DNA from 3 places in the Desulfovibrio psychrotolerans genome. Region 2 is predicted to be linked to each of the others. Evidence: riboswitches for the same ligand, from Rfam matches in the RefSeq annotation. Region 2 holds a riboswitch; each other region holds the start of a gene.
The links. Region 2 has a riboswitch for cobalamin ahead of metE (5-methyltetrahydropteroyltriglutamate--homocysteine S-methyltransferase). Riboswitches for the same ligand answer to the same signal wherever they lie in the genome.
Positions count from the first base shown of each region.

Region 1: another riboswitch for cobalamin. It lies ahead of HUV26_RS07255 (sirohydrochlorin cobaltochelatase); the one in region 2 lies ahead of metE (5-methyltetrahydropteroyltriglutamate--homocysteine S-methyltransferase).
Region 3: another riboswitch for cobalamin. It lies ahead of HUV26_RS12335 (ribonucleoside triphosphate reductase); the one in region 2 lies ahead of metE (5-methyltetrahydropteroyltriglutamate--homocysteine S-methyltransferase).

Region 1 is NZ_BLVP01000007.1:248,859-259,016, forward strand. It holds gene HUV26_RS07230 (ATP-binding protein) at 1-179, shown strand, start outside; gene HUV26_RS16810 (sigma-54-dependent transcriptional regulator) at 183-2,525, shown strand; gene HUV26_RS07240 (chemotaxis protein) at 3,222-4,163, opposite strand; gene HUV26_RS07245 (superoxide dismutase) at 4,385-5,266, opposite strand; gene HUV26_RS07250 (nucleoside recognition domain-containing protein) at 5,532-6,629, shown strand; cobalamin riboswitch at 6,691-6,872, shown strand; gene HUV26_RS07255 (sirohydrochlorin cobaltochelatase) at 7,056-7,961, shown strand; gene HUV26_RS07260 (FecCD family ABC transporter permease) at 8,001-9,098, shown strand; gene HUV26_RS07265 (ABC transporter ATP-binding protein) at 9,095-10,075, shown strand.
Region 2 is NZ_BLVP01000002.1:33,680-43,837, forward strand. It holds gene metE (5-methyltetrahydropteroyltriglutamate--homocysteine S-methyltransferase) at 1-1,658, opposite strand, end outside; cobalamin riboswitch at 1,786-1,964, opposite strand; gene HUV26_RS03075 (LexA family transcriptional regulator) at 2,057-2,752, opposite strand; gene hflC (protease modulator HflC) at 3,291-4,139, opposite strand; gene hflK (FtsH protease activity modulator HflK) at 4,143-5,231, opposite strand; gene HUV26_RS03090 (phosphomannomutase/phosphoglucomutase) at 5,338-6,702, shown strand; gene HUV26_RS03095 (4Fe-4S binding protein) at 6,896-7,360, shown strand; gene HUV26_RS03100 (aldehyde ferredoxin oxidoreductase N-terminal domain-containing protein) at 7,350-9,107, shown strand; gene HUV26_RS03105 (TPM domain-containing protein) at 9,122-9,616, shown strand; gene rnhA (ribonuclease HI) at 9,710-10,158, shown strand, end outside.
Region 3 is NZ_BLVP01000010.1:87,312-97,469, reverse strand. It holds gene HUV26_RS12360 (ABC transporter permease) at 1-245, shown strand, start outside; gene HUV26_RS12355 (hypothetical protein) at 414-1,097, opposite strand; gene murI (glutamate racemase) at 1,242-2,135, opposite strand; gene HUV26_RS12345 (methyl-accepting chemotaxis protein) at 2,624-4,603, shown strand; gene HUV26_RS12340 (flagellin N-terminal helical domain-containing protein) at 4,828-5,703, opposite strand; cobalamin riboswitch at 6,007-6,150, shown strand; gene HUV26_RS12335 (ribonucleoside triphosphate reductase) at 6,376-8,439, shown strand; gene HUV26_RS12330 (cysteine hydrolase family protein) at 8,700-9,335, shown strand; tRNA gene HUV26_RS12325 (tRNA-Val) at 9,417-9,492, shown strand; tRNA gene HUV26_RS12320 (tRNA-Asp) at 9,498-9,574, shown strand; gene HUV26_RS12315 (SLC13 family permease) at 9,728-10,158, opposite strand, start outside.

The DNA of each region.
Region 1 (10,158 bases), on a different contig from region 2:
CCCGCACCCTGCTGGGCATCCGCCCCGAGGTGCAGGTCGCCCTGTGCCGCGACCCGGCAGACCCGGTCACGCCGGACCTCGCCCGTGAATCAGGCGTCTGCTGCGTGGCCCGCAAGCCCATGGACACGCAGTCCCGGCTGCGCCTTCTGGAAACCGCGCTGGATGCAAGGCAGGAATAACCCATGGCACGCATTCTCATCATAGACGGCGACTCCGCCTTCCGCGACACACTGGGAGCCATTGTCACGGGCCTCGGCCATCATGCAGACCACGCCGCCACGCTGGCCGAAGCAATGGCCCCCTCAACCTCACGCGGCACAGACATCATCTTTCTGAACGCCCGCCTTGAGGACGGCAGCGGACTGGACGCCCTGCCCCGCCTGCGCAACACCCCCGGCAAGCCGGAAATCATCATCGTCACAGACGCCGCCACCCCGGACGGAGCGGAACGCGCCATCCGCAACGGTGCGTGGGAGTATCTCTCCAAGCAGGGCACCGTGGACCGCATGGTTCTCCCCCTGCTCCGCGCGCTGGAATATCGGGGCCGCAAGCCCAGCAAGCGGGAGGAGGTGCGCCTCAAACGCGACTCCATCATCGGCAACGGCGCGGGCATTACCCGCTGTCTGGATATCGTGTCCGAGGCTGCCGCGTCAGACGCCTCAGCCCTGCTGTACGGAGAAACCGGGGTAGGCAAAGAGGTCTTTGCCCGCGCCATCCACGAAAACAGCCAGCGTCATAGCGGTCCCTTCGTGGCGGTAGACTGCGCCTCGCTCTCGCGTACCCTCGCGGGGTCCACCCTGTTCGGGCATCGTAAGGGCGCGTTCACCGGAGCGGACAAGGACCGCGACGGCCTTGTGGCACAGGCCCACCGGGGAACGCTCTTTCTGGACGAGGTGGGCGAACTGCCGCTGGCCATGCAAAAGATTTTCCTCCGCGTCCTGCAGGAGCACCGTTTCCGCCCCGTGGGGGGCCGCGCGGAAATCACTTCCGATTTCCGCCTCATCTGCGCCACCAACCGCAATCTGGAAGAAATGGTCTCGCGCGGAACCTTCCGCAGCGACCTGCTTTTCCGCATGCGCACCGTGGTCATGCACATCCCCCCCCTGCGGGAACGTACCGAAGACCTCCCGGAACTGGCGGAACACTATACCCGGCGCCTCTGCGGCAAGTACGGCATGCCCATGAAAAGCCTGTCCACAGACCTGCACGCCGCCCTGCGGGAATATCTCTGGCCCGGCAACGTGCGCGAACTCATCCATACGCTGGAACGGGCGGTCCTCGCCGCACAGGATGACCCCAAACTCTTCTCCCGCCACCTGCCGGACCACGTGCGCATCAGCATTGCCCGCGCCGCCGCCAGCGATGCCGAAGCACTTTCGTTGACCGCCCCCCCTGCGCTGCATGGGGAACCTCGGCCGTCTGGAGAAATCAGGCCGTCTGCGGAACTGCGGGTGCCTGTAAATGCCCATCCCTCTGCGTCGTCTGCCCCGTATGCGGAACCTCGCCCCTTTACGGAATCTGCGGCGACTGCAACAGCCGCAATGACGGGGTCACCCGCGACGACATCGACGACGGGTGCACCTGCGGCAACCCGGACAACGTGGGCACTCGGGGTGCCTGAGACGTCAGAAGCATCCCGAATTTCTGAGTCATCCCGAATTTCTGAGCCATCCCGGTCACCTGAAGCGTCCCGGACACATGAGGCATCCCGGACACACCAGACATACCGGACAGCAAGGGAAGATGCGGCATATGGGGCACCCGGACCATCCGGACCATTCGGACAATTCGAATCGCCCGAATCGCCCGGACCATCAGAACCGTCAGAACCGTCCGGACCATCAGGCGTATCAGGAATAGTGGTCGCATCCGGAGCCCCGCGCCCCGTCTCTCCGGCTGCAGCTTCCCGGCCCGCCACGCCCCACGCGCCGCATGTCCCGCATATGGCCCCCCGGCCTGACGAGGCAGACTCCTTTGCCTCGCCCCATCGTCCTTACGAGGCAAGCTCATATACTCCGCCCCGTCGCCCTGACGAGGCAAGCTCCTATACGGTGCCCCTTCGGCCCGATGATGCAGACTCCTTTACCCCGCCCCTCCGTCCCGGTGCCTCCTGCCGTTTGGGCGATGCCATGGAAGAAGAAACGGCACACGGCCACCCGCACCTGCAACACGCGGCCATCTCTTCCCATACCCGGCACGTCCCTTGGGGAACAGACACACAGTCCGGAATCCCGGACAATCACGCTGCCTCAAAATCCTCTATCCCGGACAAAAACCCTGCCGCCCTCCCGCAGCCCGCAACCGTCCCGCCGCTACACGGCCATTCCGTCCAACCTTCGTCCAGTTCTCTTCCACCTTTCTTCCAGTTTCGGGATTCCGTGTTCACGGCCTACCTTACGCAACTCATGGATACCGCTCAGGGCGACATTGCCACTGCCTGCACGCTTTCCGGCCTGTCACGCTCCCATCTGTATGATCTTCTAAAAAAACACGGCGTTGCCACCATACGCAAACGCCGTCCCTGACCGCAATTCAGGCTCCCCCTGCCCTGTCCTACCCTTGCCCTGCCTTTACCCGGCCCCTCGCCCGGACTCGTCAGCCCCTCTTCCGCCCTTCTTCCGGCCTTCGTCAGCCCTTCTTCCGGCCTTCATCCGGCCTTCATCCAAATCTCGTCCTATCCCCCCTTCGCCGCTTGAGTTCCCCCTCGCCCGCTCCCGCTCGGCTCCGGCTCTGTTCCTCGCCTGCCCACGTCAGCCCTCGCCCCGGCTCCATACAAGCCTCCGCAGGATTTCACCCCCCCCACGCCCACTCGGCGTGCCCCAAAATCCGCCATCGCGGATAATTTTATCCGCGATAGCGGACACTCTGTACTCTTGGTTCCGGTTTGACCCCGCAGATGGCAGACTGTTTGAAAAGAGGAATCACTCCTGATGAACTATCCTTTTATTTTGCATAGATAGACATCATGGTACGGTTCTTGGAGTACTGAGCGCGAAGACACCGGTCTGTCTTCGCCGCTACCTCCCCACATGGCGGACAAAGTACGGGGAAGGTATGCGGCATGCCGGAATAACGCCCGGCACATGCAGACGCCCCGCTCTCTGGACAAGGGTGGGGCAGAAACGTAGCGCGCCGCCCAAAAGGGCGGCGCGATATCTTTTCACAGAGATGAAAAAATCTGAATGATGGGGCACCGGCAGTAACCGGTGTCCGAAAAACCGCTACAGACCTCTGGCTTCCAGCAACTCCAGCATACGGTCGCTCAGCCGTTGCAAGTCCGGCTTGGCAAACTGGGCGTCCGCTCCCACAGCCTGCCCCTTGTGCTCCAGCTTTTCCGTGATCAGCGAGGAGAACAGGGCAACCGGCAACACCCGCAGAACCGTACTATCCTTAATGCGCTTGCACAGGTTGTGCCCGTCCATCTGGGGCATCTCTATGTCCGAAATGACCCCTTGAACATACTCTGTCACCGGGCATCCTTCCTCTTGCGCACGGACCATCTGCCGTTCCAGAAACTCCCAAGCATCGCGCCCGTTCGTAAACTGCACCACTTTAAAATTACATGCCTCAAGCAGGGTCTTCACCAGATTGCGCACACTGCCGGAATCATCTGCGTGCACAATGGTATACACCTTACCGCAATTGCGTACCGCCGCGTTCGGGTCCATGCGGATGGCAAGGCTGGAATCCAGATCCGCCACAATCATCTCCAGATCCAGCAAAAAGACCACCCGCCCCTCCAGCCGGACCACGCCGGTTATGGCGTTCTGCGTGGTGCGCTGCAGAAACTCGCTGGGGGCTTCCACCTCTTCCCAGCTCATGCGGTGGATACGGTTGACGCCGGAAACAAGAAACGCGGAAACGACCTCGTTGAATTCTGTTACAATAACCTTGGGTTCAGCAGACTGAATCCGATGCCGCCCCAAATAGGTGGCAAGGTCTATAAGCGCCACCAAGGTATTATCCCTGTGCTTGAAAGCCCCCATCACCGCCGGGTTCGGCATTTCGGGCATGGAAGTAACCGGCTGCTTACGCAGTATTTCCAGCACTTTTGCGACATTCACTCCGTAATGCGCCCGATAACCGTCCTCTTCATCAATGAAGAACTCTACGATTTCAAGTTCGTTGGTCCCTGACTCAAGCAGAATATTGGTTTGCGACATAGCCCCGCCGTTCAGGAAAAAGTCAAAGGAAAACGCCTAGTTCCCACCCGCGGAAAGCCAGCCTTTCCGCCGCGCGTCTTCGTGCAGTAGTCATACTACACCCAAACCGCCTGCATCGGCAATGTAGTATTAGGCGCTGTCCACACATTCTAAACGCCGCATCAGCTATCATCCTGCACTGCGACGCAAAAAACTAAGGCAGGGCGACAACGCGTCCTGCATTAACGGCGTGAACTGTAGAGATGCTCAGCATGGCTCCAGTCAACCAGACTATGCAGAAAGGTTTCCGCATAGCGGGCGCGATCGTCCCCGTAATCCTTATGGTAGGCAAGCTCCCACAGGTCCAACGCCAGCAGCGGCTGCCTGCCCGTCAGCAGGGGAGAGGTGGCAGCCATGGCATGCATGAGTGAGACGCTCGCACCATCGGAGACAAGCCATAACCAGCCTGCCCACAGACGGTTGGCGGCGCGGGCAAGAAACACATCCCGAAAGGCTTCCCATGAACCGAAGGACGCCACAATAGCATCCATGAGTTGTGCTTTGGGTCTGCCGCCCCCTCCGGGCTTCATGCTACGCCAGTACAGCGCGTGGTTGTGGAGTGTGCACAGGCATTCGGTCACGCGCCGAACCTCGGGCCGACCGGAATCAAGCCGCGCCACATGGCGGACCACGGCCTCCAGCCCCTGTCCGGCAACGGGCATATTGCTGATCAGCGCTTCCAGTTCCAGCTCCACGTCCCGTATACTGTCCGAGCCAAGGCTGCCGCAGTGCTGGCTTACGGTCCGTGCGGATAAAAACGGCTCCAGCGCAGTCACCGTGTAAGGCGGCAGTGATTCTGCCATCAGTTGCACCGCCAGCCGTCCTTCCTGTCTTCCAGCCAGACGACCTGCCCGGCTTTCCGCCTGAACAGCAGGCTGCATCCGCACCTGATGCTCTCCCCGTGCTGCCGCTCCTGAAACGGTTGCCGGTGCCAGAACATCGGCTACCACCCGCACCAGCCCTCCGGCAATTTCCTGAAGCCCTGTTGCCGGAACGGCTGAAGCGTGTCCGGGCATCGTTAAGGCGGAAGCGTTCATCGGCCCTGTAATTGTGAGTGCATGCATGTTTTCCCTCCCCTTGGGACATACCTGAGTGTGTACGGTCGGTTGAATGCCTGCCCGAACAGTAGTGAAGATTCGTGCCGTAACGAAAACGACATTGTGACTTTTACACGAACACGCTATACAGCCATGCCCGCAGCCCACAGGACGACACACCATGCGCACGCCCGACAAAACCGATAGACCCGATGTGCCAGACAGGCCAGACACAACCGACAAACCCGACGCTCATGGCAGCCCCACGCCAAACAGGCCGGAAAAGAGTGGAATGCGCAAAAAACGCGGCGCAACCTCGCTCCTGCTGCCTGTGCTCCTTTGCGGGCTGGCCCTGTGGGTCATATTCAGGCACGACCCGGCGTTGCTGGCATGGAGCAAGGCGTGGCCGGAACTGCTGCGGCCGCTTACACGCATGCTGGCCTTTCTTGGGGTGGGGCTCGTGGCGGGCCTTGCCGTGGAGGGCATGGGCTGGTCTGCGTGGCTCGCCGCTGCCGTGCGACCGCTCATGCGGTTCGGACGCCTGCGCGATGCGTCCGGAGCGGCCTTTGCCACCGCCTTCTTTTCCGGCACCGCAGCCAACGCCATGCTCATGAACGCATGGCGCGACGGCAGGCTGGGGGAGCGTGAAATGCGCCTTTCCTACCTTGTAAACACCGGCCTGCCCGTCTTTCTGCTGCACCTGCCCACCACCTTTTTTGTGGTGGTTCCCATGACCCGCTCCGCCGGAGCCATATACCTTGCCCTGAACGCCCTTGCCGCCATGCTGCGCACGCTGGGGGTTCTGGCCTGGACCCGCGCCACCCTGCACGCCGCGCCCGCCGCCGGAATATCCGCCGAGACGGATGCCAGCCCAGCCACGGCAACGGCACACCCCGCCGGGGACAGCACCAGCCAGAATACGGGCCGGAACACGGACCGCACCACGCCGCAAAAGATCCTTGCCGCGTTCCGCAACCGGTTCTGGCGCATCGTCACCATAACCGTTCCCATCTACCTGCTCATGTACGCCCTGAACCAGACCGGGGTGTTCGAAAATCTGCGCGACATGGCCGCACACTGGGTCGTCACCGGCCTGCTGCCCGTAGAGGCTGTCAGCGTGGTGGTCTTTGCCGTGGCGGCAGAATTCACATCCGGCATTGCAGCGGCAGGCGCATTGCTGGACGCAGGCTCCCTGACCACCCAGCAGGCAGTGCTGGCCCTTGTTCTGGGAACCATAGTGGCCACACCCATACGTGCCATCCGGCACCAGTTGCCCGCGCACGCAGGGGTTTTTACCCCCCGTCTGGGCCTTGTCATGCTGCTGCAAAGCCAGTTTCTGCGCGTTGCCAGCCTGCTGCTGGTCACGGCAGGCTATGTCGCACTGGCCTGAGCAGATTCCCAAAGGCTCTCCTTGATCTCCTTGATCTCCTTGACCGCCCCTTCACGCTGGCCTATTGTGCGCCTGTTCAGGTGCCCCCCCGGGGCCTAACAGGGAATCCCGTGCAAAACGGGAGCGGACCCGCCGCCGTAAGTCCCCCGCAAGCCGTTTCCCCCGCGCGCCACTGGATACAAGTCCGGGAAGGCCGGAAACGGTGGGACAAGCCGGAAGACCTGCCTGAGCATTCGGTGCGGCCCTGCCTGCGTACGCCACGTTCGTTCTCCACAGGGCCGGAGGCATCTTCCGCATGCACGGGGCTACTGCTGTGCGGAAATCCGGGACGGATAAATACGGTATCCTTCCATGCCCTATCGCATGGAAGGTTTTTTTGTTCCCCGTCCCCTCACTGCCCCAAAGACATCTTTGGAGGTTTTTTTCATGCGTTGTTCCATTGCCACGCGCCGTTTTGCCGCGCTTGCCACTGCCCTGCTTCTCGCCGTTCTGCTCACGCTGCCCGCCGCTGCCGGACACGGCAACGCCCCGCAAACGCGCAAGGGCATTCTGCTGGTAGCCTTTGGCACCACCGTGCCCGAGGCGCGCGTTGCGCTTGATAACATTGAAGAAGAAACCCGCAAGGCGTTTCCCGATACAGAAATCCGCTGGGCCTACTCCGCCAAGCAGGTGCGCCGCACCGTGCAGGAGGAAGAAGGCAAGGAAAAGCTCTCTCCCGCCTCCGCCCTTGCCCGCATGGGGGACGAAGGCTTCACCCACGTGGCAGTTCAGTCGCTGCACACCATTCCCGGTGAAGAGTTCCACGCCCTGCAAAAGACCGTTGCCGCTTTCCGCAACATGCCCAAGGGCACCCGCAAGGTCGTGCTCGGCATGCCGCTGCTCTGCACCCATGAGGATATGGAACGCGCAGCAGCCGCACTGGTTTCCACCTTCCCGGAACAGCGCAAACCCGGCGAAGCCATTGTGCTCATGGGGCACGGCACCCACCACCCGGCAAACATCTACTACCCCGGCATGCAGCACTACCTTTCCAAGGTGGACCTCAACACGTTTGTGGGCACCGTGGAGGGCGCGCCGGAACTGGATGACGTGATTGCCACGCTTAAGGCACGCAAGCTCAAGACCGTGTGGCTCATGCCGCTCATGGCGGTGGCGGGCGACCATGCCCGCAACGATATGGCAGGACCGGAAGAAGATAGCTGGAAGAGCGTGCTGGAAAAGCAGGGCTTCACCGTTCATACCGTCCTGCGTGGCACCGGGGAGTATGACGCCGTTGCCGCCCTGTGGGTGGACCACCTGAAGGACGCCTTCGGCGCGCTGGACGAAGAGTAAGAATAAGCCCGTCCCGTCCACGGACAAGGAACTTGCAATATGGCCGACACCACGGAACACACATCCGCACGACATACGGAGCGTGCCCGCCGCTTCCGGCGCACAGCCCTGTGCGCACTGGCGGCGTGCCTTGTCTCCGTGGTGTCGGCCTGTCTTTTCGGGCCCATGGACATTGCCGTGCGCGATGTGCTGACGGTGCTGGTCGTACGGCTTGCCGACCTTTTTTCCCTGAGTGCGGCAGCAGAGCCCGCCTCCCCCACCGTGAGCCTTGTGGTGTGGGATATACGGCTCGGGCGCATTGTGCTTTCCCTGTTGGTGGGCGCCTCGCTCGCCGTGACGGGCACCGTGTTTCAGGGTATTCTGCGCAACCCGCTGGCAGACCCCTTCACCCTTGGCGTATCCAGCGGCGCTGCCTTCGGAGCCTCGCTTGCCATTCTGCTGGGCTTTACGGGCGCGCTGCCGCTGCTTCCCGCCGTGGGTTTTCTGCCTGCCGCCGCCCTTGGCGGCGCGTTGCTGGCCCTGTTCGCGGTCATTATTCTGGGCCGTTCCGGGGGCAGGCTGCGGCGGGAAACGCTGGTACTGGCGGGCGTGGTGGTGGCCACCTTTCTTGCAGCCCTCATCTCGCTGGTCAAGTCGCTGGATGAAGACTCCGTGGCCTCCATCGTCTTCTGGATAATGGGCAGCATGCAAGGGCGTGGCTGGAACGAATGCGGCCTCATGCTGCCGTGGCTGGTCCCCGGCCTGCTGCTCATCTGGCGTTACTCACGCGAACTGGATATTCTGGCCCTGGGCGACACGCAGGCGCGTCAGCTGGGCATGAACGCCGATACGGTGCGCCTGCGCCTGCTCATCGGCGCGAGCATGCTCACAGCCGCAGCCGTTGCTGTTTCCGGTGTCATAGGCTTTGTGGGGCTGGTAGTGCCCCACCTTATGCGCATGCTGCAAGGAGGAGAGCACCGCCCCCTGCTGGTCAGCAGCGGGCTTTCCGGCGGGCTGCTGCTCCTGTGGTCCGATGTGGCTGCCCGCACCATCCTGCCGCAGGGCGCAGAACTGCCCGTGGGCGTGGTCACCGCGCTTCTTGGCGGCCCCTTCTTCTGCCTGCTGCTGAGGCGGCGCGCTGCGGGGGATGCCGTATGATCACCCTGCACAACGCAGTCTGCGGCTACGCCGGCATTCCCGTTCTTTCCGGGGTGAGCCTTTCCGTTCAACCCGGCGAAATGGTGGGGCTGCTCGGCCCTAACGGGAGCGGAAAAACCACCCTGCTGCTCACCTTATCCGGGGTACTGCCGCCTCTTGCGGGCGAAATGCGCATCCACGGCAACGACTGCGCCGCCATGCCGCCTGCCGTGCGCGCCCGGCATCTGGCCTCTGTGCCGCAACGCATGGGCGAGCCGCCGGACATGGAAGCCTTCTCGCTGGTACTCATGGGCCGTTACCCCCACATTTCCTTCCTTGGCGGCTACACAGAACAGGACCGGCGCATCGCCCTTGCCGCCATGGAAGAAACAGGCACCGCGCACCTGGCGCACCGTTCCGCCTGCACCCTTTCCGGCGGTGAATTCCAGCGGGTGCTCATTGCCCGCGCTCTGGCCCAGCAGACAGAATGCCTGCTGCTGGATGAGGCGACATCCGGCCTCGACATAGCCCGCAAGGTGGAAATCTTTGACCTGCTGCGTCAGCGTACCGGCCATGACATGCATAACAATGGTAATGGCCAAACCTTGCATGACCGCCAGAACGGGCATGCTGACCGCGACGGGCAGACCAAGCAACGGGTGGCCGTTATCGCCGCCATCCACGACCTGAACCTCGCCGCACTTTACTGCCACAGGCTCGTGCTGCTCAAAAACGGGCGCGTGGTCCGCGACGGCGGCGTGAACGAGGTATTCACGCAGGCCATTCTTTCCGAGGTGTATGAAACCCGCATTCATATTGTGCCGCACCCTGTCACCGGTGCGCCGCAGGCGTGCCTTGTCCCCGGACGGACCGGAAAGGCGGGCCTGCCCGTTGCTGCCGATATGGCCGACGCAACCGACACGCAGAATGCCGCCCGCAGCCTTGACCCCGCCCCCGTGCCAATGGCGGCAGGCACAGGAGGCAAGACGCATGCCTAGCCGCGCAGACCGTGTTCCGTGCCAACGTCTGTCTGCCGCGGAGTGTTTCCGGTGGCGTTTCCCGTGGCTTTTTCGGGTGGGCA
Region 2 (10,158 bases):
AGTGAAGCCGCGTAGCGTATCCAGAAAACAGTCATGGGCAGCGGGCGGAACACATCGCCGTAGATGACCGGCGGCTTGACGCAGCGGCTGCCGTAGCTTTGCACCCATCCGTTGCGGGTAAAGCAGAATCCATTCATCTGCTGCCCGAAGTATTCCACCATGTCATTACGCTCGGGTTCGCCATGCACCAGCACATCAAGTCCCAGCTCTTCCTGCACGCGCACGGCGCTCTCTATTTCCTTCTTCATGAAGGATTCATAGTCCTGACTGGGCATGGTGCCGTTGCTCATCAGGGTTCTGGCCTGCCGGATGGCGGTCGTCTGGGGAAATGAGCCAATGGTGGTGGTCGGCAGCACGGGCAGATTCAACCACTCCTGAGCCTTTTTGCGGTCCGCATGGGGGGTGGGGCGGCAGAGCATGTGGGGTCCCACCGCATTACAACGTTCACGCACGGCGGGTTTATGAACCCTGCCGCTGGTCCGGCGTGAACGCAGCTCAGCGGCGTTTTCCTCCAGCAGCGAAATGCCTTCCGTGCTCACCTGTCCCCCCGGCTCGCCCAAAAGAAAAGCAAGGTCGCTTATCTCCCGGCATTTCTGGACAGCAAAGGCCATCCAAGATTTCAGTTCCGGGTCCAGCCGGTCTTCGTGCTCAAGATCCACGGGGCAATGCATTAGCGAACAACTGGAGCCTATTATGAGCCGGCGCGCATCAAAGCGGTCAAGGATGTTGCCGAGGGTGGCAAGGGCTTTGGCGAGGTCGGTTTTCCAGATGTTCCGCCCGTCCACAATCCCTGCGGAGAGTGACATGTGGCCGGGAAGGCACACCAGCAGGGAATTGAGCGTTGCTCCGCCCCGGACGAGGTCCACATGCAGCCCTGAACACCCGGAAGAAAGCGCCAGCTCCATGTTGTCGTCCAGCACATCGAAATACGTGGCGAGGAGGAGACCAGTGTTTTTGAGTGCGCCGTTAAGCCGCTCATAGACGCGGGGGAATGCTGCTCTTCCGGCAGGGGAGAGGTCTGCGCAGAGAATTGGCTCGTCAATCTGAATCCACGGGCATACACCATCAAGCTGCGCCAGCAGTTCCGCATATGCATCTGCCACGGCATCGGCATGCTGCCAGCAATCGCTCCCGTCTGTGGATTTGGCAAGCGAGAGAAAGGTTATGGGGCCAAGGATGACAGGTTTGGGCGTGTAGCCCAGCGCACTGGCCTGCCGCGTGTCTTCAACCAACTGCGGGCTGGAGAACCTGATTTGCTGGTGCGCCGAAATTTCCGGCACGATGAAGTGGTAGTTGGTGTTGAACCACTTGGTCATTTCCATGGCCGGAATGTTCCGGGCGGCATCTCCGCGGGCCATGCGGAAGTAGTCTTCAAATGGCACAGGGGTGCCTGCATCGCATGTTGAAATACCGAATCGTTCCGGAATGCAGCCAAGCATGCAGGCGGTATCCAGCACATGATCGTAGTAGGAAAAATCGCCGGTGGTCACCCAGTCGAGACCGGCCCTGTGCTGAATGGCCCAGTGCCTTTCTTTGAGGGTCTTTGCAACGGCCTGAAGGTCTTGTGCTGAGGTTTCTCCGCGCCAGAAGGCCTCCAGCGCCTTTTTGAGTTCGCGGTCTGCCCCGATGCGGGGAAAGCCAAGAATGTGGGTTTTCATGCGTGTCACTCCTTTTATTGGTTGGAATAAAAGAAGCAGCGACAACTCGATATCCGGGCAAGGCGTGCGTGGGCAGAGAGTCGGATATGCCCGTGCGCAGCGAGCTATGCCTGTCCAATCGCGAGACAGTCGTGCTCCGGCACAGGGACGTCTCCTGACTTTCCGGCTCCGTAGTGTGTGTGCTTCCCGCACGAGGCAGGGAGCACACCGGGGCATGCCGGTTACAGTGGCGCGACCGTGACGGATTTACACCGTCTTCCGTTTCCCTGTGCTGTATCAGGATATTCGAATATAGAAATATTTTCGAAATGGCAAGCAGGTATTGGCTGAGGCATGAAATGGAAAAGGGCGACCGTGCGGTCGCCCTTTCTAGCTATGTTGGAGAATCGTTCGCAGGGCTACAGCGTCTGCAGCACCCATGCTACGCGGCCCATGATGGACTCTGCGCGCTTGTCCACAGGCAGATACTGCTCCGGGTGCGACTGATTTTCGCTGCGCATGACAAAGCGGCTGTTGGCCGCGTCCAGAAACAGGCGCTTCAGCGAAATGCCTTCGTAAGGTACGAATACGCCGTATATCTCGCCGGAAAGTATGTTCTTCTGGCTTGAATCCAGACCGACGTACGCTCCCTTGTGGATTAACGGCTCCATGCCGGAGGTTTCTACGCGCAGCACCTGAATATGCGTGCCGGCAAACGATTGCGGTATGCTCAGCTTGCCAACACCCTTGAGCAGGCGTTCGCCATTTTCTCCGTTTTCACATTGCATGGAGTGGATGGTGACAACGGCGTTGCGTGCGTCCGGGTCGCCAAACTTGGCAGAGTCTTCAAACACCCGTCCCGCAACGGGTCCTTCAAGAGGTTCATATCCCTGTTCGGTGCGCAGATACATGGGGCCTATGCCCTTTTTCAGCCAGTCCGGGTTAAGGCCGAACTTTTCGAAAAGCTTCATGTACCAGTCGGATGGCACGGAGTTGCGGCGTTTTGCATCGGATATGCTGGACTGACGGATGTCCAGCACGTCCGCAAGCTCAACCTGCGTCCGTGTGTGGGTGGAGAGCTTAATGCGCTCAAAAACTTCATCGAAACTCGTCACGTGATTTCTCCCGCCTGCCAAGCCGCCGCATGTTGAAGGGGGACATGCTTGAGTGTTGACAGTATTGTTTATCTTGTATAACAGAATGCATATATTGCCGGGTCTGTTGGAGTACGCAGCTGGCAGTTTGACTGCCTGCCGATTCGGCCATTTGCGGCTCCCCATGACGGTGAGGTGCTGCACCTTTGTGGTGCGCCGCTTTCCGTGCATCCCTCCCTGCACATGAAAAATGGCGTTTACGGCACATGCCGGTTGCATACCCTGCGTTACGCATTCCTTTGCGTCCCCGGAATAGTTTGTGGTGCACGTCAGCAGGCACATTTGCCCCCGTACTATTGCCGATGTAAATGGACGTGTCTTACCATATACAAAAATTGCGATGTAATCAAATGGCAAAATGATGTGTCGGGTATGTTAGCAACTTCTTTCAGGAAAGCTGCGTCTTGTTGGCGTATGCGAACAGTGCGGCAATGCAAAGGCGCGGCAGGGATGTGATATACACCCTGCCGCGCCTACAACATTATGTGTGAGGGAGTACTCACTCCATGTGTTTCAGGAACGGGTCATCCGTGGAGAGGAGTATTCTGGTATTGGTCTTAAAGCTCTTGCGGTAGGTTTCGAGCGAACGCTGGAACTCATAGAAGTCCGGGGCCTTACTAAGAGCTTCTGCAAAGACGCGGGCAGCTCTGGCTTCGCCCTCACCACGTATGATGGAGGCTTCTCTGCGGGCCTGCGCAAGGATAACCGCCTGTTCCTTGTCCGCAGTGGACCGGATGGTGGTGGATTCCTGCTGGCCCTCGGAGCGGTACTGCTTTGCCTGCCGTTCGCGCTCTGCCTGCATGCGTCCGAAGATGGCACGCTGGTTTTCCGCAGGCAGGTCGGTGCGCTTAATGCGAACGTCTATGATCTCTATACCATATTCGGAAATGATCTCCGAAGCGCGCTTGGTCACCTTGTCCATGATGGCGATGCGTTCTTCGGATACGATCTGCGTAAGCGTGAACTGGCCGATGTATACCCGCAGCTGCGAATAGACGATATCTTCCAGACGCGCCTGCGCGCTGGGAATGGTCCGCACGGTCTGGTAGAACCGCAACGGGTCAACAATGCGCCAACGCACATAGTTGTCCATGACCAGTGCTTTTTTGTCCTGCGTAATGGCTTCCGCAGGCTGGGTGTCGTAGTCCAGCACGCGCGAATCGAGATAGATGACATTCTGCACGAAAGGCAGCTTGAAATGCAGTCCCGGTTCCAGAATGCCGCCCACGGGCTTGCCCAGTTGCAGCACAAGGGCGCGCTGTGTCTGATGCACGGTGAAGGCGGACTGGAAGAACACCACGATTGCCACACATACGCCTACAATGAGAAGGAGGGAACGATTGCTCATGGCTTATTCCCCTCCCTTCTTGGTGCGCACGGTTTTGTCCAGCGGCAGGTAGGGAACTATGCCGGAAAGGCCCTTGTCCGGCATGATGATCTTTTCAATTTCCGGGTTGGAAAGTATTTCTTCCATGGTTTCAAGATACATACGCTTTCTGGTAACGTCCTTGGCCTTGTTGTACTCTTCAAGGACGGCAGTGAAGCGGGCTGCTTCACCCTCTGCGTTGCGCACAACGGTTTCGCGGTACGCCTGCGCCTGGTTCACGACTTCGGCAGCGAGACCGCGTGCTTTGGGCAGCAGTTCGTTCCGGTAGGCTTCCGCCTCGTTAACGATTCGGCTGCGGTCCTCACGGGCGCTTGCCACGTCCTTGAAAGCGTCTATGACCTCGCGGGGGGGATGCACATTCTGCATCTGCACGGCTATGACACGCACGCCGATTCCGTAGCGGTCCAGAATGTTTTGCAGCAGGTCGCGGCATCTGTTCTGGATTTCTGTCTTGCCTTCGGTGAGGGCGTTATCAATCTGGTTGTACCCGATGATTTCGCGCATGGCGGCTTCTGCCGCGTTCTTCACTGTCCACGACTGCTGCGTGACGTTGAAGAGATAGGCTACAGGGTCGCTTATCTGGTACTGCACGATGAACTGAACATCTACGATGTTCTCGTCACCGGTGAGCATGTGCGACTCTTCCTTGACCGGACGGACTCCACCCTGTTGGGCGGCGGTGTTGCGGTCCACGGACCGGAAGCCCACCTCCACACGACGGATTTCCATAACGTTAGGTTTGTAAACGGATTCAATCGGGAACGGCATGTGATAGTGGGGGCCGGATTCCACGGTTCGGACATGTTCGCCGAAACGCAGCACCACGCCCACTTCCGCAGGTTCCACGATGAAGATGCCGGAAGCCAGCCAAAGAAAAAGCAGCACGCCGATTATGGCCTTGCCTGCGGGAAATTTGAGGTTCCGCAGCTTTTTCAGGCTTTCGCCAACAGGATCACCACCCGGTCCGCTGGGTGTCCAGCCGGGACCGGGGCCCTGTCCGCCGCCGGATTGCCTTTGCCGTTTTTCTTGCAGTTTTTCCCAATCCCAGTTCATAATGCATGAAAAGTATGGCAGTTGTTGCTTTTGGTCAAGCAGGAACACTTGAAAACCATGCGGTGACGGTCTTGAGACGCGCCGCGCAAACATCCGGGCAGCATCCATGAAACTTGTTTCCGAAACCGTATTCCGCGCCTATGATATACGTGGCGTTGTGGACCGTGATTTTGATGAAGAGTGGGTGGAATGTCTGGGCAAGGCGCTCGGTACGTTTTTCCTGCGCCGTAACCAGCAGGCTGCGGTGCTCGGACACGACTGCCGCCATTCCTCCCCCGCGTATCTGCGTGCTCTGACGGAAGGGCTGCTTTCCACCGGCGTGGACGTTATTTCGCTGGGCATGGTGGCCACGCCGCAACTGTATTTCGGGGTGGTGCATCTGGGGCGACAGGCTGGAGTGATGATAACAGCAAGCCACAACCCGCCGGAATACAATGGGTTTAAGGTGTGGTCCGGTCGTGGGACCGTGCATACTGTAGCCATGCGCGAGATATATGAGATTATGGCCTCCGGGGACTTTGCCGTGGGGCAGGGCGTGGGGGGGGAGCACGACATAGTGCCCGCCTACATGGAGGCGGTTCTGGAACGCAATGCGCTGAAGCGGCCTCTCAAGGTGGTGGTGGATGGCGGCAACGGAATGGGCGGAGAACACTGCGCGGAACTGCTGCGCCGCATGGGCTGTGAGGTGGAGGAGCTTTATTGCGAGCCGGACGGGGATTTTCCCAACCATCACCCGGACCCTACGGTGGAGCGCAACATGACGGACCTTGTGGCGCGGGTGCGGGCGACTGGTGCGGATATGGGCGTGGGGCTGGACGGCGATGCCGACCGGCTGGGCGTGGTGGATGCGGCGGGCAGGCTGCTGGCAGGTGATGAATTGTATTGCCTGTTCACCCGCGATGTGCTCTCGCGGCTGCCCGGCAGCCTGCTGCTGGCGGACGTGAAGTGCTCGCACAGGCTGTTTGATGACATTGCCGCCCATGGCGGGAAGCCCCTCATGTGGGTGACGGGGCATTCGGTCATGAAGGCGAAAATGCTGGAAGAGAATGCGCCCATGGCGGGCGAGTTGTCCGGGCATCTGTTCTTCAACGAAGATTGGTTCGGATTTGACGATGCCCTGTTCGGGGCTGCGCGGCTTGCGTCTATCCTTTCCCGCAGCGAAACGCCGCTGACGGAGCTGCCGGGATGGCCGCCTTCGTTCAGCACCCCGGAGGTGCACATAGCCTGTCCTGACAGGCTTAAATTTGATATTGTGAGCCGTGCGCAGGCGTTCTTCCGGGAACAGTACGAAACGTGCGAGATAGACGGTGTGCGGGTTCGCTTTGCAGATGGGTGGGGGCTTGTGCGGGCATCGAACACGCAGCCTGTGCTGGTGCTGCGGTTTGAGGCGCAGACACCGGAGCGTCTGGACGAGATTTGCGCACTTATGGAATCTCCGCTGCACGAATGGATCGCGCAGGCAGGTGCCTGACAGCTTGCCTGGCGGCTTTTCTGACGGGCGTTGAACTGCCTGATCGTCTGATTGGGCAGGCGGCTGTGCGTCTTGCTTGCCCTGGCGGTGGACAGGAGGGTTGGTAAAATTGTTGTGATGGCGGAATATCGGGCGTGGGATGGTGCGGGTGCTTGACCCGGAATAAAGGGAAGCGGAACAAGGCGGAAGGCATATGAAAGTGTTACGGGCAGACAGGATGGAACGGTGCATAGGGTGCCATTCCTGCTCATTGGCGTGTGCGCGACTGGTACACAAGAAGTTGTCCTGGAATACGGCAGGTATACGCGTTTCTTCAGCGGGCGGCCTTTCCACCGGATTTGAGGCGCGGTTGTGCGTTGCCTGTGATCCCGCTCCCTGCGCGAGAGCGTGCCCCACGGGGTCGCTCACCCAGCGGGCGGGCGGCGGCGTGAAGATGGACAGGGATTTGTGCATCCGGTGCGGAAAGTGTGCCGCTGCATGCCCTGTGGACGCCATTTATATGGAGCCTGAACAGAAGTATCCGTATCTGTGCATCCACTGTGGGCGTTGTGTGGCTTTTTGCCCCCATGGCTGTCTGGCAATGATGGATGTACCCGGCGTGGCGTCGGGAAAGGCCGATATGGCCGGAAATGACGAGGAGGTGCAGGATGCGTATTGATAATCCCTTTTCCCGCGTTCTGCATGTGGACCTTGACACCGGGCTGTCGCGTGTTCTGCGTTTCGGGGCGCGTTCCGAGCATCTCGGAGGAAGCGGCCTTGCCGCAGCGCTGTATGCGGAATACGGACTGCCTGATGCGCCCGCACTGGACCCGCGCCAGCCGCTCATCTTCGCCGTGGGGCCGCTTACGGGCTTCTTCCCGCTCATGAGCAAGGTGGTATGCGGGTTCCGCTCCCCCTACACAGGAGAGTGGGCGGAGAGCCATGCCGGAGGTCGCCTTGCCCTTTCCCTGCGTTTTGCGGGGTATGATGCTCTGATGATCACGGGGGCTGCACGCACCCTTTCTGCCCTTGCCGTGGGCGCACGCAGCGTGGATGTGCACGATGTGCCCTATCTGCGCGGTGCGGACGTGTTTTCCACCGGCAAGCATCTGCGCCGGTTCGGCAAGACGAGTTCCGGGCATCGCTCGTGCATCCGTATCGGGCCTGCCGGGGAGAACGGCGTGGGCTACGCCTGCATAAATGTGGACTCCTTCCGCCATTTTGGCAGGCTGGGCGCGGGGAGCGTTATGGGAGCCAAGAATCTTAAGGGAATAGTGGTGATGGGAGACGGCGTGTATGAATTGCCGGAATCCAAGGCGTATCCCAAGCTTATGCGGGATCTGTTCAAGGATGTCACCGCGACAGATAAAATGAAGAAGTACCATGATCTTGGTACTCCGGCCAACCTGCTGGCCCTGAATGAACTCAAGGCCTTGCCGTGGAACAATCTGCAGAAGACCACGGATGAACGTATTGACGGTATTTCGGGCGAGACCTTTGCCGAGCGGTTTTTGCTGCGTCAGACTGCCTGTGCGGGCTGCCCTGTGGGGTGCATCCATATCGGTCTGCTGCGGCAGCAGTTCGCCAGCGACCATGAGTTTCTCTACAAGCAGGTTTCCTACGACTATGAACCCATCTTCGCGCAGGGGTCCATGATCGGCATTACCTCTGCGGCGGACGTGCTTGCACTGCTGGACGAGACGGAAAAGCTGGGACTGGATTGCATGAGCGCGGGCGTTGCGCTGGCATGGGTGGCGGAAGCGCTGGAGAAGGGAGCCGTTACCGAGGCGGAGACCATTGTGCCCATACGCTTTGGCGAGGCGCAGGGCTTTCTGGAGGCTCTGCGCCACATTGCCATGGGCAGCAATGAGTTTTACCGCGCGCTCGGTGCGGGCACGCTTAAGGCTGCGGACGCCTACGGCGGTGCGGAGTATGCCTGCGTGCTGGGGCAGGAAATGGCCGGATATGCTACGGGTGAGGTGTTCTTTGTGGCGCAGGCTTACGGGTTCCGCCATTCGCATCTGGATACAGGCGGTTACTCGTGGGATCAGAGCGCCAAGGACAATGACGCGAGGAAAGCGGTGGATTTTCTCGTGGATGACGAGTACAAGCGCACACTTATCAACAGTATGGTGTCGTGCATGTTCGCACGGGCCTCGTACGGGCCGGAGCGCATTGCGGAATGTCTGGAATCTCTGGGGCTTGGGGATGTTGCGGCCAACCTTTCCACGGCGGGCCGGAACATGCAGAATCTGCGCTGGTCTCTGAAGTGCCGTACGGGATTTGATGTGCACGCGGTGCGTATACCCAAGCGGTTTACCGAAGTGGTGACGTGGAAGGGCGGCATTGATATGGCGTACATGGAAGAACTGCGCGGAATGTACGCGCAGGAGATTCTGCGCATGGCATCGCAGGCAGATAGCTGACCGGGCGGAGGCGTATGCTGTTCAGAGGTCGTGGCCCCGTTGTGCACGGGGAAACCGGGAGTGAGGTGTTTCTTCGTACCATGCTGCTGCTGGCGGTATTCTCGCTGGTGGGTGTGGCGTTCTGGTATCAGTCCGGGTCGAATCTGCGGGAGGTCTATTCCCGTGGTACGGTGTGGGATGAGGCGGACGCCTTGACCAGGGAGCAGCGGGCAGCGCTGCGGGACTATGCGGCAGCGCTGCGGGAACGGCACGGTATGCGGTTCAGGCTGCATGTGCGCAAGGGGCCGGTGGAGCTGCCGGTGCTGGATGAGAGAACGTTGTTTATCGGCATAAATCCTGAGACACGGCAGGTGCTTGTGGAGTTTCCGCAGTTGCTGCGCCGGGCCTTGGGAGATGAGTATATGTACCGTTTGCAGAATGAGCATTTTACCCCCTATTTTGAGCGTGGCGAATGGCAGACCGGCCTTGCCGATGCCTTGGCACAGCTATGGCTGGATATGGGCGGGTAGGCTTTTCTGTTTTACAAGTCAGGTGGTCGTGCGGCCTTGGCGCAGAGGGTGACCGGCGCGGCGCGAACGGAAAGAAGCGGAAAAACGCAAGGAATGAAATTGGATTTTATAAAGAATGTGTCCATATATACGGACGGGTCTTGTCTGGGGAATCCCGGACCGGGGGGATGGGGTGCTGTGCTGCGTTGCAATGGCACCGAGAAGGAGCTTTCCGGCGGTTTTCGGCGTACCACCAATAACCGCATGGAGATTCTGGCGGTGCTGGAGGCGCTACAGGCACTGAAGGAGCCGTGCAAGGTGGACCTGTACACGGATTCGCAGTACGTGCGCAACGCCGTGGAAAAGAAGTGGCTGGCAGGCTGGCAGCGCAACGGCTGGAAAACGGCGGGCAAGCAGCCCGTGAAGAACCGCGACCTGTGGGAGAGGCTGCTGCCGATGCTTGCGAAGCATGCCGTTTCGTTTCACTGGGTGCGGGGGCACAGCGGGCACCCGGAGAATGAACGGTGCGATGCCCTTGCCCGTGCGCAGGCATCCCGCCCCGG
Region 3 (10,158 bases), on a different contig from region 2:
TCCTTCTGGCTCTGGTCACCGAGTTTTCCCTCACCGGCATGGTCACGGGCCTTTTCAGTGCGCTCACCGGCACGGCTGCCGCATGGGCCGCCGTCACCGGCCTCATGCACCTGAACTTCACCGTGCAGCCCGTTGCCATGGTCGCCACCATCGCGGCGGGGGCGGGCATATCCCTGCTTATCGGCCTTGCAGGCACGGCGCGGGCCCTTAACAAAAAACCTGCACCTTACCTGCGTAACGAATAACCCCCGCAACACACCGGATACTCCCCAAAAAAAAGTTCAGGCCCCCGCGCATGGTATACGCGGGGGCCTGAACTTCTCGCAATTAAGCTTATACGCTCCGCTAAGCTTACATGCTCCGCTGGGCTTGCACAGTCTGGCGGGCTTGCCCGGCATATCCGAATGCCCCGATCAGTCTGACTTTCCTGACTTTCCAGATTTTTCCGGCTTGCCTGCCTTTCCCGGCTTGCCTGCGGCCTCAGGCTTGCCGCCCCTGCCATCCTCTTCTGCGGCAGCCGGGGAACTCTCCATACCGGTCATACCGGCCTTGTCATTTTTTCCGGGCTTTCCGGGCTTGTCGGGCTTACCGCGCTTGTCTCCCTTATCGGGCGCGTCAGACTTTCCCTTTCCGCCCTTGCCAAGTACAGAAGGCGGCACCCCAAGTTCGTTGCAGATAGCCCCCCAGCCCTTGCCGGAAGCCCTCATGGAACGCACCCTTTCCTGCGGCACGCCTGCGGCATGGGCAATGGAAGCGATACGGGCTTCGTGCAGACGGGCGTTGGAGCTGCGCACATCACGTTCCGCGTTCCGCCACGCCTCCTCGGCTCTGCGCACCTCCCCCTCAGGGCTGCCCACCCTTTTGGCCCGGTCATACACCTCGCGCGCCCGCTCGGCCCGGCCTAACGCCTCATCCACCGAATCCAGCACCGAATCAACCGCTGCCACCGGGTCCTGCCCCGCCTGGCCGCCCTGTCCCGTCTGGGCCACGCCCATTCCCGGCATGAGCAGAAAAGCCAGAATCACCGCACGCAACGCCCACTCCCGTACCGTACGCACGTCCGTCACGGCTGCCGACACACACCCTTCCCGTAGCATACTGCAACTCCTCGCAAACGTTTCAAAACCATCCCAAGACCGGGTGCATCCGCAGCACTGCTGCAGCCCGTCCCCGCAATGCCTGTGGTACCGGAACACTGCAACACTACGGCTCCATGGGCAATGATATCAACCTGCAACCCCTTACAGGTCCACCAGTTCCACATCCGTCTCGGCTATGGGCATGCCGAGGAACAGACTGCCGGTGCGTGCAAACCGGGGCACATCGTCCGTGGTAAGAAAACGGGTGGTGCCGCATCCCGCTTCCGTACGCAGCAGGCCACGCGCGGCAAGCTCAGCCTGCACTGCGCTGGCAGTGGTCTCCGCAGAATCCACTATGGCCACATCAGGGCCTATGACGTTGCGTATGGCCGATGCAAGCAGCGGAAAATGCGTGCACCCCAGCACAAGGCAGTCCGGCTCATCCGCCAGAAACGGCTGCAACGGCTGCAACGGCTGGACCCGGGAAACTGTGGAATCTTCCGGATTCTGGCAGGACTGCGGATTAAGCCGGAACAGCGGAGCCAGATACCGCGCCGCCACGCCTTCCACCAGTTCACCGTCCACCCAGCCTTCCTCCGCAAGTGCCACAAACAGCGGGCACGGCCTGCCTATTACCCGCGCCTGCGGGCGTATGGCATGAATGGCCCGCTGGTAGGCGTTCCCCCGGATGGTAGACTCCGTCGCGATAACCGCAATGGTTCCCGTGCGGGAAGCCGCACAGCTCGCCTGCGCCCCCGGCTCCACCACACCGACCACGGGAATGCCGGGATACGCCTCGCGCAAAGCCTCCAGTGCCACGGAACTGGCGGTATTGCAGGCTACCACCAGCAATTTCACCCCACGTTCCACCAACCTGCCGGAAGCCTGCACCGCATAGCGGGTAACCGTTTCCGGACTCTTGGTTCCGTAGGGCAACCGGGCCGTATCCCCCAGATACAATATATCTTCGCAGGGCAGGCAGGTACGCAGTGCCTTGAGCACGGTCAGCCCCCCCACGCCCGAATCGAACATGCCTATGGGCAATGTCTTGGTCATAACTGCTCCATCTCTCTTCTCCGGCTGCACATGCCGCCGTGCGGGGCACAGCAACACGACCGCCGGAAAAATGCAAGCGCACAGCCCCTGACCATCTTTAATGCCTAAAAATCTCCGGTCATCTTCCATATTTGTAATGGCACACAGTCACAATCCATGCTATTCTGCCCGGAAAGCATGTCAAATTCATGCTACCGTGTCCGATTCTAATTGCCTTATAAATTCAGTTGTCCCTATAAGCCATCTTTCCGGTTATGCCGATACGGAAGAAAAGATACAGAGTAACATGGGGGCAACCGCCTCCCGGCGCATTTGAACAACAGGCAAGCCTGCACTGCAGCTGAATCTGAGGGGCAAATCAGCGCATAGGCGTTTTGGAAAACATTCATCACTTTTTATCATATGTATGATTATGTTCCGGAGGTTTTATGAAATTCGGTTTGCGGGAACGAGTACTTATACCAGTCTTAACACTCATTGTTCTTGGCATGGGTTTTTCTTCCCTCTTATCCTATCGTCTTTCCAAATCGGCCGTTGAAGAGGCCATGAACGGGCAGGCTGCACAGTCTGCAGAATCGCTTGCCCGCCAGACAACAGCATGGGTCGACGACATCCAGAACTCCCTTGCATGGGAAGCCCACTGGGACGTGTACACCCGGGTCATGGACAACGGCGGCATCTATCAGCACGAGGTCACCGCCGCCAACGAACAGCTCGCCCTGTTCGCCAAGCACTCCAAGTTTGTTTCCGCCATCAAGTTCACCAATGCCGAAGGCACGGTCATCGCCAGCTCCACACCCAGCGAGATAGGCACCCTCAATGTGGGCAACCGTGACTATTTCGCCAAAGCCATGCGCGGCGAACCGGCGGTTTCCGATGCCATCCTCAGCCGCGCCACCGGCAAGCCCGTTGTGGTCATGGCCGTTCCTGCCAAGACCAACAACAGGATAACCGGCATATTCTACGGCACGGTGGAACTGGCAGACTTTACAGGGCTGGTGGTAGACCCTGTCCGGCTGGGCAACACCGGCTATGCCTTCATCATTGCCCGGTCCGGTCAGGTGGCAGCCCACCCCGAAAAAGACATTATCCTCAAGCTGGATATCACCGAACAGGACTGGGGCAAGGCCATTGTCTCCCAGAAGAACGGCATGATTGAATACGTCTTTGAAGGTGCGGACAAAATGGTCACCTTCCGCGAAGAACCCCGCACGGGCTGGATAATCGGCGTGGGAGCCATGAGTTCAGACATCTACGCCGCCGCCCTTCAGGTACGCAACACCAGCCTGTACATCACGGCGGGCGTCATTCTCATCGTGGGGCTGGTCACCTTCCTCATCGTGCGCAGCATCATCGCCGCCATACGGCGCAGCGTGCTCTTTGCAGATGCCGTTGCCGGAGGCGATCTCAGCGGAACGCTCACCCTTGCGCGGAATGACGAACTGGGCACCCTCGCCAACGCACTGCGCACCATGGTGGAAAAGCTCAAGGAAATGATCGGCATGGCCGAACGCAAGACCGCAGAGGCAGAGGAAGAATCCTCCCGCGCCCGCGAAGCCATGGGGCAGGCGGAAGAAGCACGCCTGAAGGCGGAAAGCGCCAAGCGGGAAGGCATGTTGCAGGCAGCGGCTCAGCTTGAATCCATTGTGGAACGCATCCACGCCTCCTCCGGCCTTCTCACGCAGCAGATCGGCGAAGCCCTGCAAGGTTCCGAACGCCAGCGTGAGCGCACGGCAGAATCAGCCACCGCCATGGAAGAAATGAACGCAACCGTCATGGAAGTGGCCCGCAACGCCTCTGAAGCTGCGGAACACTCGGAAGATGCCCGGCGCAAAGCAACCGAAGGCTCCGGCGTGGTAGATTCCGTGGTCAGTGCCATCTCCGACGTGAACACCAAGTCCATGTCGCTGCGCGAAAGTCTGGGAGAACTGGGCAAGCGCGCAGAGGGCATCGGCTCGGTCATGGGCGTCATTTCGGACATTGCGGACCAGACCAACCTTCTGGCACTGAACGCGGCCATAGAAGCCGCCCGCGCGGGCGAAGCCGGACGCGGATTCGCCGTGGTTGCCGACGAGGTACGCAAGCTGGCGGAAAAGACCATGCAGGCCACCAAAGAAGTGCACACCGCCATTCAGGCTATTCAGCAGGCCTCGCGCGAGAACATCAAGGGCATGGAAGAAGCCTCTGTCTCCGTGGATAAGTCCACGGAACTTGCCACCGTGGCAGGCGACTCGCTCAAGGCCATTGTGGATATCGTGCAGGCCAATGCCGATCAGGTCCGCGCCATTGCCACCGCCAGCGAAGAACAGTCCGCCGCCTCGGAAGAAATAAGCCGCGGCGCGGAAGAGGTGAACATGATTGCGCTGGAAACCTCTGAAATAATGACCCGTTCATCACAGGCTGTAGACGAGCTGGCCGAGATGGCGCAGGAGCTGCAAGGCCTTATTGAGGACCTGAAAACGGCCTGATCCGGTCACGCAAGATTGTACCCAAGATAAAAGCTCCCGGAACCGACTGCGGTTCCGGGAGCTTCGTTTTGCGAATAAACCTCCGCTCCGTCACGTCCCGTCCTGCGCCCTCAGGAGAACGGCGGACGCCCCTTGCCGCCGGCACTCCAGCCCGGAGCCGAATACGCACTCGGATTCTTCCTGTTCCCGGCTTACGGTCAAAAAAATCCCTTTCTGCGGACCACTCAGGAAGAACTGTCCACCAGCTTGCCCGCATCCGTGACAAGATAGTCCAGAATAAGCTGCTCAAGGGTGCGCGATTCGGTGGTACGCGCACGGGTGGCAGCGGCTGTGTCCAGAATGGATGCCTGCGAGGCAAGGGCGGAAGCCTGCGAGGCAAACCCGGTGGCACGGCTGGAAAGCATGGATTCTATGCCGGATACATACGAAGAAAGTGATGAAAGCCTTGTAGCGGCTGTGGAGGCGGCAGACGCGTCAGCCAGATCGGTGGCTCCCACCATGGTCAGGCCGTTCACGCCGCTCAGGCTGCCAAAGCTGCGGTCGGCAATGAACGACATGTCATGCAGGCTCATATCAAACCCGCCGGTACCTGCCTGAATGTGTACCTTGCCCGTGGTTCCCGGTGCGCCCGCCGTTCCGGTCAGGGTAATGCGTTCGTCCGCCGCCCAGCCGTCGCTGTCAAACAGCTTCATGCCGTTGTAGGATGCGGAGGCGATAGCGCCGTCTATCACCTTGACCAGATCATTATATTCCGCCCGTCCGGCCGTGGTGCTTATGCTGCCATCGGCAACCCCTTCCGCAATGGCCTTCATCCGGTCCAGCGACTCACGCATGCTGGTCACGCCGGAAGCCGCCATAAGCGACACAGAAGCCGCCTCGGACACATTGCGCGAGGCCTGCCGCAGCATGCCCGCATCGCTCCGGATACGCCCCGTCAGGGCAGCCGCCGTGGGGTCCGTAAGACGTCTGGCCCCGGTGCTCTTGAGCAGCAGGCTGCGCAGGTCCGCCCCGCCGCCGGAGAGCAGTGTCTTGGCCAAGGTATCCTGCTGCAGCAACTGCATGGTCAGGCTGAGGATGAGCGCGCTGTTGTCGGTGGTCATGGCAGTCTCCTCCCGCATACGCCACAATGCACGGTATAATCCTGATAAGGCATATCGGAGCTTTGCCGCAGAACTTTAGTACCCATGCGAAAAATCTGTCCGCGCCGCCCGCCCTATCATGCGGAGCAATGCTGCCAGGGGTCCCCTTCAGCACCGGCCCGCAATCATCTGGGGGCAAGGATAAAATTTTATCACACGGTATCAGCATGTTGCAAATAAGCATGCGGCTTCACGCCATGCCCTCGTTCACCCGCAGCAGTTGCAACCTTGAACACGCGGCGAGGTTCTGCTAACTTGCCGATTGTCGCAACGTACTCTTCAGGTGGCCCGCACGGGCCGGTACAGGGAATCCGGTGGAAAACCGGAGCGGTCCCGCCGCTGTAATCCCGCACGCCTCCGGGCGGCACATGGGAAAGCCAGAATACCTGCCTGAAGCGATTTCAGAACGCGCAACGGCACGAGGATGCCCGAACGCGGTCTTGAACTCTCTTTTCCAACGCACGCCGGTGCTGTGCGGGGGTTCCGCCGCCCGCACGAACAGCCTCCCGGCAAAATGACAACACACGCCCGCCGCCCGACGGTGCAGGTGCCTTTTTTGCGTGCAGTTTCGCCCTTAACGCCGGGGTGTTGTGCTGTGCGCTGCAAAGCACGCCGTGTGTTGCCGGAGACAGAATGCCCAATCAGATTCTCAAACGTGACGGCCGAATCGAAACATGGTCTCTGGACCGCATTGCCAACGCCATATTCAAGGCACTGAAAGGCAGCGGCATAAAAGACCCCCTGCTCTCCAAACGCCTTGCCGGCAAGGTGGAGAAAAAGCTGGAGGGACTGGACATGCCCGAGCAGGAGCATGTGCAGGACATGGTGCAGCAGGTGCTCATGGAAGCACGGCTCTACACCGTGGCGGAACGCTACATCATCTACCGCGAAAAACGGCGCGAAATGCGCAGCCAGAATCAGGCGTATCTGGACATTTCCAAGATGATTGAAAGCTATCTGGACCGCAGCGACTGGCGCGTGCAGGAAAACTCCAACATGGGCCACTCGTTTCAGGGCCTCATTCTGCACATGGCGGGCACGGTTCAGGCGCGCTACGTGCTGGAGAAATACCCCGAAGAAATCCGCCTTGCGCATAACCACGGCTATTTTCACCTTCACGACCTTTCCTTCGGCCTTGCGGGTTACTGCTCCGGCTGGAGCCTGCGCGACCTTTTGCTGGAAGGCTTCAATCTGGAAGGACGCAGCTGCTCGGCCCCGGCCAAGCACTTCGACTCCGCCTGCGGGCAGATAGTCAATTTTCTCGGCACGCTGCAAAATGAATGGGCAGGCGCACAGGCGTTCAACAATGTAGACACCTACCTTGCCCCCTTCATCCGCAACGACGGCCTGAGCTACAAGCAGGTGCGCCAGCAGTTGCAGAAGATGGTGTTCAACCTGAACACCACCTCCCGGTGGGGCGGACAGAGCCCGTTCACCAACTTTACCTTCGATATGGTTCCGCCCGCGCACATCGCCAAGGAACCCGTCATCATCGGCGGCGTGTATCAAGATACCACCTACGGCGACTACGCCGAGGAAATGGAAATGATCAACCGCGCCTTCCTTGAAGTCATGCTGGAAGGCGATGCAGACGGGCGCATCTTCTCCTTCCCCATTCCCACGTACAACGTGACCAAGGACTTTGCGTGGGATTCAGAAGCAGGCAGGCTGCTGCTGCGGCTCACCGCCAAGTACGGGGTGCCCTACTTCCAGAACTTCATCAATTCCGACCTTAACCCGGAAGACGTGCGCTCCATGTGCTGCCGTCTGCAGATGGACCTGCGCGAAATCCGCAAAAAGACAGGCGGCCTGTTCGGCGCGGGCGACCTTACCGGTTCCATAGGCGTGGTAACGCTTAACCTGCCCAAGCTTGCCTACCTTGCGCACAACGAGGAAGACTTCCTCGACCTCATCACCGAATACGCGGAACTCGCCAAGGACTCGCTGGAATTCAAACGCAAGCTGTGCGAACAGAATCTGGAATCGGGCATGTTCCCCTACAGCCGCCGCTACCTGAAGAACGGCTACAACGGCCACTTCTCCACCATCGGCGTCATCGGCGGGCATGAGGCCTGCCTGAACATGCTGGGCAAGGGCATAGAAACCGAAGGCGGCCTGCGCCTCATGCGCCGGGTGCTCAACCACCTGCGCAGCCTCACCCTCACCTTTCAGGAAGAGACAGGCCACCTGTACAACCTTGAGGCAACCCCCGGCGAAGGCACCTGCTACCGTCTCGCCAAGATTGACAAGGACCTGTACGAAGACATCAAAACCTCCGGCGATGCCGTGCCCTACTACACCAACTCCACCCTGCTGCCCGTGGGCATAACCGGCGACGTGTTCTACGCGCTGGAACACCAGAACGAGCTGCAGACCCTGTACAACGGCGGCACGGTTTTCCACACCTTCCTCGGCGAATCGGTACCCGATGAAGACAGCGTGAAAAACTACCTGCTCAAGGCCATGAGCCAGACCAAGATGCCGTACATCTCGGTCACGCCAACCTTCTCCATCTGCCGCAGCCATGGCTATCTGCACGGCGAACACTTCAACTGCCCCACCTGCGGCAGCGAAGCGGAAGTGTATACCCGTGTGGTGGGCTACTACCGCCCCGTAAGCCGCTGGAACAAGGGCAAACAGGAAGAATACCGCGAACGGCAGGAATACGGCATGTCCGCCCTGTGCGGCTGCGACTAACGCAGGCCTGCCTCCGTCACATGCACTCTCTAAAGGGCGGCCTCCGGGCCGTCCTTTTCGTTCTATGGCACAGGGTCGTTGTATGCCGGAATATAGGACTAAGAACGGCATGGCGGATGCGCAGGCTATCATTGACTCATTCCCCTGCGTCCGCCACAAAGGATACTAGAAGACCCCGGCAGGCTGAACGCATCACAGCAACCCGGCACATTGCCTTTTCAACGCCAGATTACGGATAGAGAAACAAAGGACGTAGCCATATGAAACTGTTCACCACATGCGTCATGGCCTGCCTGCTGCTGTTTGCGCCGCATGCTGCCACGGCGGAGTACAGGGATATTCTGCAAGAATGGGGCGCGGTTCAGGTACCGGAAAAGCCCCCTGTTCAGGCGGTCTCCGTGGACCACTCCACCACTGCCCTGCTCATTCTGGACATTGAGGAACTCACCTGCAATGAAGAACGCCGCCCGCGCTGTCTGGAAACCGTGCCCCGCATAGAGGCACTCATGCGCAAGGCCCGCAACGCAGGCATGCCTGTCATTTACAGCCTCACCACGCGGGGAACGCGGGAGAGCATTCTCCCGCCTGTTACGCCCCGCCAGATAGACCCGGTGGTGCAGTCCAGCGTGGACAAATTCTTCAATACGCCGCTTGCGGCCATTCTTGATGACATGCGCATAAAGGCCGTCATCGTCACAGGCACTGCCGCCCACGGCGCAGTGCTGCATACGGCCACAGGGGCGGCCCAGCGCGGCCTGCAGGTCATTCTGCCCGTAGACGCACTTTCCGCCTCATCGCTGTACATAGAACAGGCGGCGGTGTGGCTGCTGCATACCGGCCCCGCCACCAGCCAGCGGCTCATTCTCACCCGCACGGCGGACATCAGCGTCCAGTAGCTTTTTTTCGGTTTTTTACGCCTCGTCGAAAGTTCGCTATTGACAGCGAGGGGCCGTAACGATAAACAAGCCTTCCTTCATGGACGGTTAGCTCAGCTGGTAGAGCATCGCCTTCACACGGCGGGGGCCACAGGTTCAAGTCCTGTACCGTCTACCACATGCGGAGCGGTAGTTAAGTCGGTTATAACGCCGGCCTGTCACGCCGGAGGCCGCGGGTTCGAGTCCCGTCCGCTCCGCCATGAAAGCAAAAGAAGCCCTTGCACAACGCAGGGGCTTTTTGCATTGGCGGCCTCCCGTTCCGATCTGCCGCCGCGGGTTCGAGTCCCGTCCGCTCCGCCATGAAAGCAAAGAAGCCCTTGCACAACGCAGGGGCTTTTTGCATTTCACCACCGCTACAGGGGCCAGAACCAGACAAGCAGCGGCAGGCTTACTGCAAGAACAATAAGGTCTGTGGGCAGGCCCATGCGCCAGTAATCTCCGAAGCGGAATCCGCCCGGGCCGAGAATGAGCGTATTGTTCTGGTGCCCTATGGGCGTGAGAAAGGCGCAGGATGCGCTTATGGCAACGGCCATGAGAAAGGTATCCGGGTTTGCCTCCAGTTGCACTGCGGCACCCAGCCCTATAGGTGCCATCACGGCAGCCGTGGCGGCGTTGTTCATCAGGTCCGTCAAAACCATGGTGGTGACCATAATCACAGCCAGCCCCACCATTGCATTGCCCTGCGCAACGGCATCCAGCAGAAACCGGGCAACAAGGTCTGCCGCTTCCGTACTCTGCATTGCCCCCGCCACGGGCAGCAGACTTGCCAGCAGCACCACCACGG